One region of the Blastococcus sp. KM273129 genome, then DNA from elsewhere that is predicted to be linked to it. Evidence: predicted binding sites of a transcription regulator. Region 1 holds the regulator's gene; each other region holds the start of a gene.
What was found. Region 1 encodes LexA, which represses DNA repair genes until DNA is damaged. Its sites were predicted from a motif close to TCGAACANNTGTTCGA; they were not measured.
Positions count from the first base shown of each region.

Region 2: a site for LexA is predicted at 1,436-1,451, ahead of dnaB (replicative DNA helicase). Genes of this name have one in related genera too.
Region 3: a site for LexA is predicted at 1,811-1,826, ahead of E9565_RS01680 (HNH endonuclease signature motif containing protein). Genes of this name have one in related genera too.

Region 1 covers NZ_SSXB01000001.1:49,958-54,722, forward strand. Annotated here, with positions in the region: gene E9565_RS00255 (enoyl-CoA hydratase/isomerase family protein) at 1-589, shown strand, start outside; gene lexA (transcriptional repressor LexA) at 657-1,421, opposite strand; gene E9565_RS00265 (LysM peptidoglycan-binding domain-containing protein) at 1,627-2,124, shown strand; gene E9565_RS00270 (hypothetical protein) at 2,249-2,971, shown strand; gene nrdR (transcriptional regulator NrdR) at 3,398-3,922, shown strand; gene E9565_RS00280 (vitamin B12-dependent ribonucleotide reductase) at 4,067-4,765, shown strand, end outside.
Region 2 covers NZ_SSXB01000021.1:39,473-44,237, forward strand. Annotated here, with positions in the region: gene dnaB (replicative DNA helicase) at 1-1,351, opposite strand, end outside; gene rplI (50S ribosomal protein L9) at 2,058-2,504, opposite strand; gene rpsR (30S ribosomal protein S18) at 2,516-2,752, opposite strand; gene E9565_RS08765 (single-stranded DNA-binding protein) at 2,837-3,316, opposite strand; gene rpsF (30S ribosomal protein S6) at 3,319-3,606, opposite strand; gene E9565_RS08775 (hypothetical protein) at 3,769-4,765, opposite strand, start outside.
Region 3 covers NZ_SSXB01000003.1:4,215-8,979, forward strand. Annotated here, with positions in the region: gene gatA (Asp-tRNA(Asn)/Glu-tRNA(Gln) amidotransferase subunit GatA) at 1-518, opposite strand, end outside; gene gatC (Asp-tRNA(Asn)/Glu-tRNA(Gln) amidotransferase subunit GatC) at 515-832, opposite strand; gene E9565_RS01675 (ACT domain-containing protein) at 1,054-1,728, shown strand; gene E9565_RS01680 (HNH endonuclease signature motif containing protein) at 1,948-4,053, shown strand; gene ligA (NAD-dependent DNA ligase LigA) at 4,086-4,765, opposite strand, start outside.

The DNA.
Region 1 (4,765 bases):
CACCGCAGGTGCCCACCTCGGCGAGGACCAGTCCATGAGCGACGAGCAGCTCGAGGACTACCTGGCCGGGTTCGGCCGGGTGCTGAACGGGGTGCAGAACTTCCGGGCACCGGTGATCGCCGCGATCAACGGGGCGACCATCGGCGGCGGGCTGGAGTTCGCGCTCTGCTGCGACATCCGCATCGCATCCACCGAGGCGTTCTTCGTGGCTGCCGGGGTGAACGTGGGGCTCATCGTGAGCTTCTGGCGTCTTCCGCGTGTCATCGGCCTGGGGCCGGCCAAGGAGATCCTGCTGACCGGGGCCCGGTACACCGCGCAGCAGGCGCTGAACTGGGGCCTGGTCACGGAGGTGCACGAGCCGGCCGACCTCATGACGGCCGCGCTCGCGAAGGCCCAGCGGATCGCCACCCGTGCGCCGCTGTCCGTGGAGGCGACGAAGGAGGCGGTCACCGGGGCGTTCGAGATGGACTTCGCGCAAGGGCAGGCGCTGCAGACCAAGCGCTTCCTCGAGATGTTCCGCACCGACGACCACCAGGAGGCGCTGCAGGCCTTCTTCGAGAAGCGGGACGGGAACTACCAGCGGCGCTGATCACCGCGCCCGTGCACGTCGGTGGCCGGCCGGCACGAAGCCCCGGCCGGCCACCGACGTCGTGTCGTCAGACCCGGCGCAGGACCGAGACCACCCGGCCGAGGATCGTCGCCTCGTCGCCCGGGATGGGCTCGTAGGCCGGGTTGTGCGGCAGCAGCCACACGTGACCGTCCCGCCGCTTGTAGGTCTTGACGGTCGCCTCGCCGTCGATCATGGCGGCGACGATCTCCCCGTTCTCGGCAGTGGGCTGCTGGCGGACGACGACCCAGTCGCCGTCGCAGATGGCGGCTTCGACCATCGAGTCGCCGGCCACCTTGAGCATGAAGACGGTCCCCTCGCCCACGAGCTCGCGGGGGAGCGGGAAGACGTCCTCCACCGCCTGTTCGGCCAGGACCGGGCCACCGGCGGCGATCCGCCCGACGAGCGGGACGTACGTGGGGGCGGAGGCCTGCTCGCCGTCGGCGACCACCGGCGGCTCGGCATGCGTGGCCGCGCCCCGGCCCGTGTCACCGGGGAGCCGGACGTCCAGCGCGCGGGGCCGGTTGGGGTCGCGCCGCAGCCAGCCCTTTTTCTGCAGCACGGACAGCTGGTGGGCGACCGAGGACGCCGACGACAGCCCCACCGCCTCGCCGATCTCCCGGACCGACGGCGGGTAGCCCCGGCGGTCGATGGAGTCGCGGATCACCTCGAGGACCCGCCGCTGCCGCTGGGTGAGCCCGTCGCCGTCAGCCGTGCGATCGGGGAAGGTGCGCACCGACGCGGTGCCGCCCGCCTCCGGGGTCGCCCCGCGCGTGCCGCGCCCACCGCCGGAGGTCCCGCTCGAGTCCGCCACGTCTCCTCCTCGCCGGCTGCCCGTGCAGCGCTCGACCGTCGTCGTCCGCTGAACGGTAGCGCCGATCCCGGGCCAGTTCAAACACACGTTCGAAAGTTCTCCGTGTCGCATCGCTTCTGTCGGCATCGTCCGGTAGACATCGGACAGGCGTTCGAATCGAACAGGTGTTCGGGCCGGCGGGGTGCCGGCCAGGAGGGCGGGAGACATGGACAGCGGTGCTGCGTTGCGCGTCCGCGCGGAGTCGTCGGTGGGCGTGGCGCACGGCAGCGCGGCGCGGGTGCCCGCGCGCCACCTGAGGGTCCTGCCACCGCCCCGCGCCTACGCGGAACCCGTCGCGCCCGCGACCCGCCAGGGGGAGTCCCGGCCGGCGGGCCGCGCCCGGACGGTCGCCGGCCGGGCGGTGCCGCCGCCGGTCCCAACGCTCCGGCTGACGGCGCGCGGGCGCCGCGTGGTCGCGGTGGCCGTCCTGCTCCTGGGTCTCGGGGTGGTCGCCCTCGTCGGCGCCGCCCTCGGCGAGGACGGGGGCGGGCTGGAGCTGATGGGCACGACGAAGGTGATCGTGGAACCCGGGGACACGCTCTGGTCGATCGCGGGTGCAGCAGCCGGGGGGCGCGACGTGCGCGACGTCATCGTCGACATCCGCCGGCTCAACGAGCTCGGGAGCGCGGCGATCGCTCCCGGTCAGGTGCTGCTGCTGCCCTGATCGGCCGGTCCCGTGCAGCCGCGCGGCCATGGCGAGAGGTTCACAATGCCCGTTCGACGACTTCGTCAACCCTCTGTGTCGGCGCGTTCACGCAGTGTGCTCATGGCCCGCCTACGGTCATCCCGTGTCCAGCGTCATGGAGAGTCGCGCCGCGGTGTTCACCAGCCAGCCCCAGGTCGTCGAGGTCCACCAGGCGGGGAACTGGTGCGCCGGCGAGCTCCTGGGCTGGCGGCACGACGACGCGGGCGCCTGCCAGATGTGGGTCCGCGTCGTGGTCGACGGTGTCGAATGCACGGCCTGGACCGATCTGGCAGCGGTGCGACTGCCCGAGCCGCCGCCCGCCGAGGCCGTCCCGGCGACGCGGGTGATGCCCGCGCAGGCGCCTTCCCCGTCGCAGGAGGCCGGCCCGGTCGCCCATGACGAGACCGCCGGTCTGCCGCTGGAGCGGGATGCGGGCGTCCGCCCGGCCACCGCTCGCCCCGAAGGGCGTCGGCGAGCTCCCGAGGTCGCCGAGAGCCCGGCCACTCCGAGGCCGGCGACCGCGGCCGGTCGTCACCGGGCCCCGGCGACCGCTTCCGCCCCTGCCGTCGGTCGGCACCGGGCCGCCGACACCGGTCACCTCGAGCCGGTCGTGACGGGTGGGCCGGTCGTGGCGCGTGGCAACCGGTCCGGCGCGTGGGCGGTGCCCGCGGCGCGCGCCGCCCACCCGGTGGAGCGGCGTCCGGCCGGGCACGGCTGGACCCCTCCCGCGGACGTCGAGCCCGACCTGCTCACCCGGCCGATGCGCCTGGGGAACCAGGTCCCGCACTCCCGGCGGCCCCGGTTGGACGGCGCCGTCCACGTCTGACCCGCTCGCGCCCCGTGACGGAGGCCCGGCGGCCGGCCTCGCCCTGCTGCCGTACATGGCCTCCGGGTGGTCGTCGGCCGGGTGGCCGGCGCGCTCGCGGTGTGTCGGGTGTGCGGTCGACCGTGCCCGGCGCGACGGGTGCCCTCCCGCGGGGCGTTCGTCGGCGTGTCGCCGCGGTGCCGCTGTGACGGCTGGGGGCCGCTGTTCCGCCTGCGCACCGCAGTGTCGGGGCGGAACACGCCGGAGAAACGATCACTTGCACATCTTGTGGGCGCCGTCCTAGGGTTCCCCTACATCTAGTAGTTACACAGCTGTAAGCCCGTCCACAGGCCCATCCTCAGGTTCTCCCCGCGGCGTCCACCGGATGTCCCCAGGGAGCTCCACAGGCAGCCGGTGGCGGGCGCCCGGCGGAGGAGGTGAACCATCGTGCGCTGCCCGTTCTGCCACAACGCCGACAGCCGGGTGATCGACTCGCGGGAGGCCGACGAGGGCGCCACGACGCGTCGTCGCCGCTCGTGCCCTGCGTGCGGCCGGCGGTTCACCACCGTCGAGGAGGCGGTGCTCGCCGTCGTCAAGCGCAACGGCGTCAGCGAACCGTTCAACCGCAGCAAGGTCGTCGCCGGCGTCCGCCGGGCCTGCCAGGGCCGGCCGGTCGACGAGGACCAGCTCAAGCTCCTCGCCCAGCAGGTGGAGGACGCCATCCGCGCCAGCGGCGCCGCGGAGGTGCCGAGCCACGAGGTCGGCCTGGCCATCCTCGGCCCGCTGCGCGAACTGGACGAGGTGGCCTACCTCCGGTTCGCCAGCGTCTACCGCTCCTTCACCTCGGTGGCCGACTTCGAGCGGGAGATCGCCGAGCTCCGGGCCCGGCAGTCCGGCGGCGCGCCGCCGGGGGAGGAGGGGCCGCCCGCACCCCGTCAGCCGGTGCCGTCCGGCACCCCCGCCGGCACCTGAGAACTGTCGGTGCCACCCGATAGACAGCAGTTCGAGCAGTTACCGATCGCGGCTCTTCCCCAGCCCCCGATCCGCCACCGCGCAGCACCACCGCGCAGCCCCGCGATGCACCACGCGACACACGACCAGGGAGAGCTCCACACCATGACCGAGACCGACGACCGCGTGGCCGGCGCCCGCACCCGCCGCAGCGCCAAGACGCCCAGCCGTGCCAAGGGCCTCAAGATCAAGCGCGTCTTCACCACCGCTGGTGTGCACCCGTACGACGAGGTGACCTGGGAGCGTCGCGACGTCGTCATGACCAACTGGCGGGACGGCTCGATCAACTTCGAGCAGCGCGGTGTCGAGTTCCCGTCCGAGTGGAGCATCAACGCCACCAACATCGTCACCACGAAGTACTTCCGCGGTGCCGTCGGCACCCCGCAGCGCGAGACGAGCCTGCGCCAGCTCATCGACCGGGTGGTGCTCACCTACACCGAGGCCGGCCGCGAGCACGGCTACTTCGCCTCCGAGGGCGACGCCGAGATCTTCGAGCACGAGCTGACCTGGATGCTGCTGCACCAGTACTTCAGCTTCAACTCGCCCGTCTGGTTCAACGTCGGCACCAGCGCGCCGCAGCAGGTCAGCGCCTGCTTCATCCTCGCCGTCGACGACGAGATGGACTCGATCCTCAACTGGTACCGCGAGGAGGGCCTGATCTTCAAGGGCGGCTCCGGCGCCGGCCTGAACCTCTCCCGCATCCGGTCCTCCAAGGAGCTGCTCTCCTCCGGCGGCACCGCCTCGGGCCCGGTGTCCTTCATGCGCGGCGCCGACGCCTCCGCGGGAACCATCAAGTCCGGTGGT
Region 2 (4,765 bases), on a different contig from region 1:
GCGCGCCACCGCACGTCTTGCCGCAGGTCTGCACCTGCGACGTCCGCGGGAGGAAGAGCTCGCCGCACATCGGGCAGGCCCGCATCTCCGCGGAGACCTGCGCCGGAAGCCGCAACGAGTACCGCCGGTCCGCCCCGGTCCGCTGGGCGACGAGCCCCTCGGCCTCGATGTACACCGCGATCTCGGGGTCGGCGCTGGTGAACTGCGCCGCCGCGGAGGTGCCGTCCCCCAGCCAGACGCCGAGCGCGTACGGCGGGATGGGCAGGTCGGCCGGCGGCAGGTCCAGGGGCCGGCAGTTGGGCACCGAGTGGTTGAGACGGGCGTCCTTGGTGGCGCACCGGACGGTGCGCGCGATCTCCTCGGTCGTCCGCACCTCGGCGAACGTCTGCTGATTGCGGTACCCGTTGCGGCCGGTCCGCGCCTGCTGGGCGGACCGGCGGCTGGCCCGGGTCTCCGTCAGCCACTGATGCTGCGCATCGGCCACGATCACCGAACCGTCGGAGAAGTGGACCTCGAAGCAGGGGCGGTCGGTCATGACGTCGGTCGCGGCCACCACCGTGGTCGGCCGGCCGTCCGAGCCCAGCACCCGGTCACCGACACCGATCTCGCCCATCGTGGTCCAGCCGGACGGCGTGGCGATCGGGGTGTCGAGGGCCAGGGCCTTGCCCACACCGGGCCTGGCCGCGATGACGACCATCTGGCCCGCCTGCAGGCCGTTGGTGAGCTCGTCGAGGTCGCGGATGCCCGTCGGCACGCCGCGGGCGGTGCCACCGCGGGAGGCGATCGCGTCGAGCTCGTCCATCGTCGGCTGGAGCACGTCCTCGAGGCGCGAGTAGTCCTCGCTCATGCGCTTCTCGGTGACGTCGTAGATCTCCTGCTGCGCGCGGTCGACGATGTCGTCGACGTCGCCCTTCCCGCCGGCCGCGCCGTAGCCCAGCTGCACCACGCGGGTGCCGGCCTCGACCAGCCGCCGCAGCACCGCCTGCTCGGCCACGATCGCGGCGTAGTAGCCGGCGTTGGCCGCGGTCGGCGTGGACTGGATGAGCGTGTGCAGGTAGACCGCGCCGCCCATCTTGGACAGCTGGTCGGTCCGGTTGAGCTCGGCGGCGACGGTGATCGCGTCCGCCGGCTCCCCCCGCCCGTAGAGGTCCAGGATGCAGTCGAAGATCACCTGGTGCGCCGGCCGGTAGAAGTCGTTGCCGTGCAAGACCTCCACGACGTCGGCGATCGCGTCCTTGCTCAGCAGCATGCCGCCGAGCACCGACTGCTCCGCCGCGACGTCCTGGGGCGGCTGCCGGTCGTACTCCGGCGCCGTCACGGACGGTCGGCTGAACTCGTCGGCCACCGCCACGGGGGTACCTCCATCTCCTTGCGGGCGCGCCCGCATCACCACCGCGCGCAGGGGAAGTACGCGAGCTCGGCGGACGGCGCCGTGCCGAACGTCTGTTCGGCACCTGCCTACCGGAGGGGTCCGACATCCCGGTCGTCCGCTCGGTGGCGGAGAGGACGTTAGGAAGCTCCGCAGACCGCGTCCACCACAGGTGTGCACGTCGATCTGCACAACTTGTGGACAAGTCGGTGGACGGAGGCGTGTCGACATGTGGAGGGATCGGGGGACAGCGACCGTCCGTCCCCGCGGTCAGCGCCGCTGACCTGCACGGACCCTGCCCACCGGGTGTGGACGGGGAAAACCACGGAAGAATTTTCCGCGACACGCACCACGAGTCACAGCGGTGCGCGGTCGGCCGCCGGCGGGGGTCGGCGGCCGGTGCGCCGCCGGTGGGACCGGGCTCACAGGGGCCGCGCCCGGGGTGGTGGGGCGGGTGGCCCCCGGGGCGCGCCGCCCGGGCCCTCAGCGGGCGGCAGAGACGGCAGAGGCACCCCTCCTGTCCACCGAGGCCCGCGCACGCTGGACGAGAGGCCCGGACGCCCTCAGGGCGTGGTGGCACGCACGGAGACCCGTGGCGGCAGAAGCCGGCTCGGAGACGCGACGAGGGGCGCCGGACAGCTGTCCGACGCCCCTCGTGGCCGACCTCCCTCCAGGGAGGTCCTGCACGTCAGCCTGCGACGACCTCGATCGTCAGCTGGGCGGTGACCTCCGGGTGCACCCGCACGGTGACGGTGTGCTGGCCCGTGGTCTTGATGCTGCTGGGCAGCTCGATCCGGCGGCGGTCGAGCTCCGGGCCACCGGCGGCCGTGACGGCCGCGGCGACGTCGGCGGTGGTGACCCGGCCGAACAGACGACCGCCGTCACCGGCGCGCGCCGGCACCTGGACGGTGAGCCCGGACAGGCGACCGGCCAGGGTCTGCGCCTCCTCGTGCGAGGCCACCTCCCGGGCGGCACGCGCCCGGCGCAGCGACTCGACCTGCTTCTCCGCGCCACGGGTGGCCTTGATGGCCAGGCCGCGGGGGAGGAGGTAGTTGCGGCCGTACCCGCCCTTGACCTCCACGGTGTCGCCGGAGGACCCGAGACCGGTGACCTCCTGCGTCAGGATCAGCTTCATCGTGCTCATGATCAGCGCGCCGTCGAGGTGTAGGGCAGCAGGGCCATCTCACGGCTGTTCTTCACGGCCGTGGCGACGTCCCGCTGGTGCTGGCTGCAGTTGCCGCTGACGCGGCGGGCACGGATCTTGCCGCGGTCGGAGATGAACTTCCGCAGCAGGGTCGTGTCCTTGTAGTCGATGTAGGTCGCCTTGTCCTTGCAGAACTGGCAGACCTTCTTCTTGGGCTTGCGAACAGGGGGCTTGGGCACCGGGGTTCTCCTGGTGAGATGTTGGAACGGCCTCGTCCCGAGGCTCGTCCCGAGCGTGCGAGGGATGAGAAGGACGAGGTCCTTCTAGAAGGGCGGCTCGTCCGACGGGCCGGCGGGAGTGGACCACGGGTCGCTCGCGCCACCACCGCCGCCGAAGCCACCGCCGCCGCCACCGCTGAAGCCGCCGCCACCCTCACCGCGCGAGGCGCGGGTGACCTTGGCCGTGGCGTAGCGCAGCGAGGGGCCGATCTCGTCGACCTCGAGCTCCACGACCGTGCGCTTCTCGCCCTCCTTCGTCTCGAAGGAGCGCTGCTTGAGGCGACCGCTGACGATCACCCGCGAGCCACGGGTCAGCGACTCGGCCACGTTCTCCGCGGCCTGCCGCCAAACGTTGCAGCGGAGGAACAGCGCCTCGCCGTCCTTCCACTCCTGCGACTGGCGGTCGAAGGTCCGCGGCGTCGAGGCCACGGTGAAGTTCGCGACGGCGGCGCCCGACGGCGTGAAGCGCAGCTCCGGATCGGCGGTCAGGTTGCCGATGACGGTGATGACGGTCTCGCCGGCCATGGTCAGTGGACCTCGGGCCGCATCAGCTTCGTGCGCAGGACCGACTCGTTGAGGTTCAGCTGCCGGTCGAGCTCGGCCACCGCGGCGGGCTCGGCCTGGATGTCGACGACGGCGTAGATGCCCTCGACGTGCTTCTTGATCTCGTAGGCCATGCGACGCCGGCCCCAGATCTCGGTCTTGACGGTGCCACCGGAGTTGGTGACGACGGTCAGGAACCGGTCGAGGGAGGGAGCGATGGTGCGCTCCTCCAGGTCGGGGTCGAGGATGACCATCAATTCGTAGTGACGCACGGAGAACCCCACCTCCTCTGGTCTTCGCGGCTGCAGGGCATCTGCAGCAGGAGGGTCGTACACGCGTCGCGCGCCCCGGCATGAGCCGGAACGCGCTGTCCCCAGGCTACCAGCGGCCGGGACCGGCGGGCCAGGCGCTGCCCGGACGGGGGACGACGGCGGTCAGCGGGACCCGCGGGCCGCCTGCGCGGTGCGGACCAGCGCCGCGGTGGCCCCGGCCAGGCTGACGACGGCGGCGAGCGCCGCGGCGGGCAGGGCGACCGGCTGCGCCCCCGCGGCGTCGAGCACCTGACCGGCGCCCTCGCCACCTGGCGCCGGCGTGCTGAGCCCGGCCAGCTGCCCGAACTCGGGGACCGACGCGCCGTCGTAGGTGCCCGCGACGCCCCCCGACCCGGCGCCCTCGGCGGTGAGGGCGGGCACCAGGAAACGGGACGGGTCGACGGCGGCCGCCGCGGCGCGGGCCCCCGGCAGGAGCTGGGCGGCCGGGGCGGAGCCGGTCTCGTACGTGTACTGGTCACCCGCCACGCCCTCCGGCGCCGGACCGGCCTCCGGGGCCGCGGGCTGCCCGGTCGACGGCGCCTGCGGGGCCTCCGGCGCCGGCTCGGGCGCAGGCCCGGCCGGCGGCGGCGTGGCCGGCAGCGTCACCGGCGGCAGCTGCGGCAGGTTGACCCCCGGGAGGTTCGGCAGCGGCAGCAGGGTGTTCACGACCAGCGGCTGCGGCCGGGGCAGCGGCGGCAGCAGCGCGGTGGCAGCGTCGACCAGCGGCTGGGTGAGCGCGGCGCCCGAGCTCATCGAGTAGCTGAAGCTGAGCCAGCAGCCGGCCACGCAGCTCTGGTCGAACCGCTCGGTGGCGCGCGCGCCGGGGGCCAGCTCGCGCTGCCCCGACGGGAGGGTGAGCGTGACCTCGGTGCTGGCGGTGACGCTGACCAGCGACGGCAGCAGCCCCCCTCCACCGACCTGCAGCGTCTTGTCCTGGAGCTCGTTGACGAAGGTGACCGAGCCGCCCTGGTCGATCGACACGACGAGCTGGGTGAGGTCGCGGATCGGCACGGTCGCCGTGGGGGCGGCGCTCGCGGTGGGGGTCGCCGCCACCGACGCGGCGGTCACGCCCAGCCAGCCCAGCAGGGCCACGGCGACGCCCCGGCGGGCCGAGCGTCGG
Region 3 (4,765 bases), on a different contig from region 1:
GCGAGCCCGGCGGCGACCGCGGCCGACGAGCCGCCGGAGGAGCCACCGGGGATGCGGTCGGTGTCCCAGGGGTTGCGGGTGACGCGGTAGGCGGAGTTCTCGGTGGAGGAACCCATCGCGAACTCGTCCATGTTGGTCTTGCCCAGCAGCACCGTGCCGGCGGCCTTCAGCCGGGCGGCCACGGTGGCGTCGTACGGCGGCCGCCAGCCCTCGAGGATCTTCGAGCCGCTGGTCGTGGGCACGCCCTCGGTGACGACGACGTCCTTGAGCGCGAGCGGGACGCCGGCCAGCGGGCCGAGCTCCTCCCCCTTCGCGCGGGCGGTGTCGACCTGCTCGGCGGCGCGCAGCGCGGCCTCGGCGTCGACGTGCAGGTAGGCGCCGATGGTCGGGTCCTCGGCCTGGATGCGGTCCAGGTAGGCGCGGGTCACCTCGACCGAGCTGAGCTCACCGGCCCGCAGCGCCTCGGCGAGCGCGGCGGCACTGGTGGTGGTGATGTCCGTGGCGGTCACGTCGCTCACGCCTCCTCCCCCAGGATGCGCGGCACCCGGAAGCGGTCGTCCTCCGCGGCCGGCGCGCCGTCGAGGACGACGTCGCGGGGCAGGCTGGGCCGGACGGCGTCGGGACGCATGACGTTGGTCATCGGCACCGCGTGCGTGGTGGGCGGGACGTCGGCGACGTCGGCCTTGCCGACCTGCGCGACGGCGTCCAGCACGGCGGCGAGCTGGCCGGCGAAGAGGTCGAGCTCCTCGTCGCTCACCGCGAGCCGGGACAGGTGCGCCAGGTGGGCCACCTCGTCGCGGGTCAGTTGGCCCTTCGGGGAGGGGGTGCTCATGCTGCGGTGGGACTCCAGTTCGGCAGTGCCCGGCGGCCCGCTCTGGCGCCCGGGACGTGACCGGGCCACTCTACGTGGCGGCCCACCGGCCCTGGTCAGCGTGAGAGGCTCCCCCCGACCGCGATCGACGGAGATCGAACAGGGACCCCCTTCGCCCCACCGCCCGCAGGCTCGCGGCGGGCCCCGGAAGGGGGCCATGGGGCCCACGACCCGGAGGAACCGTGTCCTATCTCCTGCGCCTGGTCCTGCCCGACCGCCCCGGTGTGCTCGGCGCCGTCGCGACGGCGCTCGGCCTCGCGGGCATCGACATCGTCTCGCTCGACGTGCTCGAGCGCGGCAACGGCATCGCGGTGGACGACGTCGTCGTGGACCTGCCGGGCGACCGGCTGCCCGACAGCCTGATCACCGCCGCGCAGACCGTGCCCGGGGTGCAGGTGGAGTCGCTGCGCCCTTTCGCCGGCCCCCTGGACACCCACCGGGAGCTGGACCTGCTGGACGCCCTGGCCCGCGGTGACCGCCCGCCGACCGCGCTGCTCACCGAGTCGCTGCCGCGGGTGTTCCACAGCGGCTGGGTGGTGATCCTCGACGACTCGGGGCAGCCGGCGCCGCTGGCCGACGGCGCGGTGCTCGCCGCGTCGGAGGCGGCCCCCTCCTTCGCCCACCTGACGCTGCCGTGGCTGCCGCTGACGGGGCCGCGGCTGCTGCCCAGCGACGAGCCGTGGCTGCCCGAGCGGTGGCAGGAGATGGCCATCGAGATGATGGCGGTGCCCTACGGGGCCGGCCGGGCGATCGTGCTCGGGCGCTCGGGGGGCCCGGCCTTCCGCCGCTCGGAGCTGCTCCGGCTGGCCCACTTCACCGGCATCGCGACGACGGTGGCGCACCTCCCGCCCGGCTGAGTCCGGCCGCTCGCCGCCGAACCGGGCGCCCGAGCGGCTGACCTGGATCTTTGCCCTCATCCCATGTTGCAGCCACGGGTATTCGAACGTATGATCGAACACATGGTGCACGTGGCGGACCGGGTGGCGCAGAGTGCAGCCGGGCCCCGCTGCGGCTTGTGCGAGTCGTCGGCAGCAGTGCCACCGGCAGCCGGGTGGGCGGCCGGTCCGCTCGGTGCCGTGCAGGCGGCTGATCGCGAGATCGCCCGCCAGACGGCCCGGCGCGCGCGGGCGGTGGCCGAGTTCGCCGCGACCCGTCCCGCGTCGGCTGACCGGCCGGCCGGTCAGCCGGGGGCGATGAGCGAGGCGCGGCGAGCCGCCCGGCCGGAGGTGCTGGCCGGGGTCAGCGAGTGGGCGGCGCAGGAACTCGTGGTGGCGCTCTCCCTCTCGGCCCAGGCCGCCGATCAACTGCTCACCCGGTCGCTCACGCTGGTGCACCGGCTCCCGGCGACGTTGGACGCGTTGGAGCGCGGCGAGATCCACCCCGGGCACCTGTGGCCGATGCTGGAGCGGGTGGCGACCATCGCCGACGCGGCGCGGCGAGCCGCCGTCGAGCGCGATCTGCTCGCGTGGATGTCCGGCCGGGTCACCACCCCTGCGCAGCTCGGCGCCAGGGCACGCCGCCTCGGCCTGGCCCGGGACGCGCGCGACGAGGCCGCTCGGCTGGCCGCGTCCCTGCGGGAGCGGGGCGTCTCGGTGCGGTCGGATCGACGTGAGGGGATGGCCGCCTTCGGCGCACTCCTGACGGTGCCCGAGGCGCAGGCGCTGCTCGATGCGCTGGGGCGGTACGCCGACGCGCTCGATGAGCCAGGGGACTCCCGGACCCGCGGCCAGAAGATGGCCGACTGCCTGCTCGACCTGGTGCTGCGGCCGGAGGAGCACGACCTCCCCGCCGTGCAGGCCCAGCTGACCGTGGTGGCCGGGGTGCGCAGCCTGCTCGGTGGCGACCAACCCGGCGAGATCGGCGGTGAACCGGTGCCGGCCGAGGTCGTCCGCGCCCTCGCCCGGGCCCTGGGCCTGCTGCCCGGGTCGGCGGCGGATGGCGAGGCGGAGGCTGCCACGAACCCGGACGCTGCCGGTGGGGCCGACGATCGACCGCCCGCTGCTGGCCTTGCCGCCGGGCCGGGTGACGCCTGCCCCACCGACGGCTGGCCGATGGACACCTGGCCCACGGAGTGGCGGGAGGCCGACGAGCGGTGGTGGGCGGAGGTCGAGGCGCGTGCTCTCCGGGGTGAGTGGGGCGGCGCCGAGTACACACCGGAGGACGAGCTGCTCCGGCGGTGGGCCGAGGAGGCGCCCTACGTGGCCTGGCTCGAGAGCGTCGGTGCCTTCGACGATCCCGCGCCCGCCGCTGACCCCGATGCCGGCTCGGGATCAGGCCGCCACCCTGATCTCAGCTCCGGTTCGTCGGGTCGCCCCGACCCCGGTCCCGGCTCCTCCGGCCGCACCGACCCCCGCACCGGTCCGCGGTGCGACTGCCCTGCCGATCCCGGACCAGCACCTGGCCACCGGCCCGTGGCAGAGCCGGCACCCGCGACGGATCACGGTGACGGCGACGACTCCGGTCGCTGGGCCGGCGCTCATGGGTCTCTGCGAGCTGCCGCAGATGCCCTCCTCGACCTGGACCGGGCGATCGGTCGCGCCCGGCGGGCACAGGCCGACGCCCAGCGCGCCGACCGCGACGACGAGAACGCGTGGCTGCGCAGCCCCTCGGGTCGGGTCACCCGTGCGCCGAGCGACCTGGACGCCTGCGCCGCGGCCGGGGAGTCCCGCCGGGCAGCCCTCGCCGCGCTGCTCGATGCCAGCACCGGCGGGGCGCTGGTCGACCGGCCACGGATCGCGGTGGTCGACGAGCTCACCGGCGCGCTGCTCGCGCTGACCGACAGCCGTGAGCTCCGCCGCCTGGCCCGCTGCGACGACGCCGCCTGCCGCCGAGCGCCGGCCCGCTGCACGCACGACCTCAGCGGGCGCCCGGGCCTCGGCCCTCCCGGCCCGACCGACGGCTACCGCCCCGGCGCCGCCCTCGACCGGTACCTCCGCGCCCGCGACCGCCGCTGCCGCTTCCCCGGCTGCCGCCGGCGCGTGCCGCTCGGCGGGGAGCTGGACCACGACCGCCCCTGGCCCGACGGGCCGACCAGCGCGGAGAACCTCGTCGGGTTCTGCACCGGCCACCACCGGGGGAAGCACCAGGCACCGGGCTGGCGGTACGAGCTGGCGCCCGACGGGCGGCTGACCGTGACCACCCCGACGGGCCTGGTCGCGACCACCACTCCGCCGCCCTACTGACCCGGGGACCGCTCCCGCCACCGCCCGCCGGGCTACTCGCTGCCGTCGCCGATGGTCGCGACCTCGCGGGCGGCGTCGGGGCCCTGCTCCAGCAGCACGCGGAACCCGTCGTCGTCCAGGATCGGCGCCTTCACCTGCACGGCCTTGTCGTACTTGCTGCCGGGATCGGCGCCCACCACCACGAAGCCGGTCTTCTTCGACACCGACCCGGTCACCTTGCCGCCGCGCTCCTGGATCGCCGCGATGGCCTGGTCACGGCTGAAGTCCCGCAGCGAACCGGTCACGACGACGGTCACGCCGGTGAGCGGACCGGGTGGCGCGTCCTCGTCCGCATCGGCCATGCGCACGCCCGCCTGCCGCCACTTCTCCACGACGTCGCGGTGCCAGTCGACGCCGAACCAGTCGCGCACGGAGCGGGCGATCGTCGGGCCGACCCCGTCGGCGGCGGCGAGCTCCTCCTCCGTCGCGGCCACGATCCGGTCCATCGAGCGGAAGTCCCGGGCCAGCGCCTGTGCGGCGGTCGGCCCCACGTGCCGGATGGAGAGCGCGACCAGCACCCGCCACAGCGGGACGTCCTTGCGGGTCTGCAGGTTGGTGAGGAGCTTGCGCCCGTTGGCCGACAGCGCGCCGTCCTTCTTCGTGAAGAAGGCACTGCGGCACAGCTGCTCCTCGTCGAGGAAGAAGAGGTCGCCCTCGTCGGTGAGCAACCGGC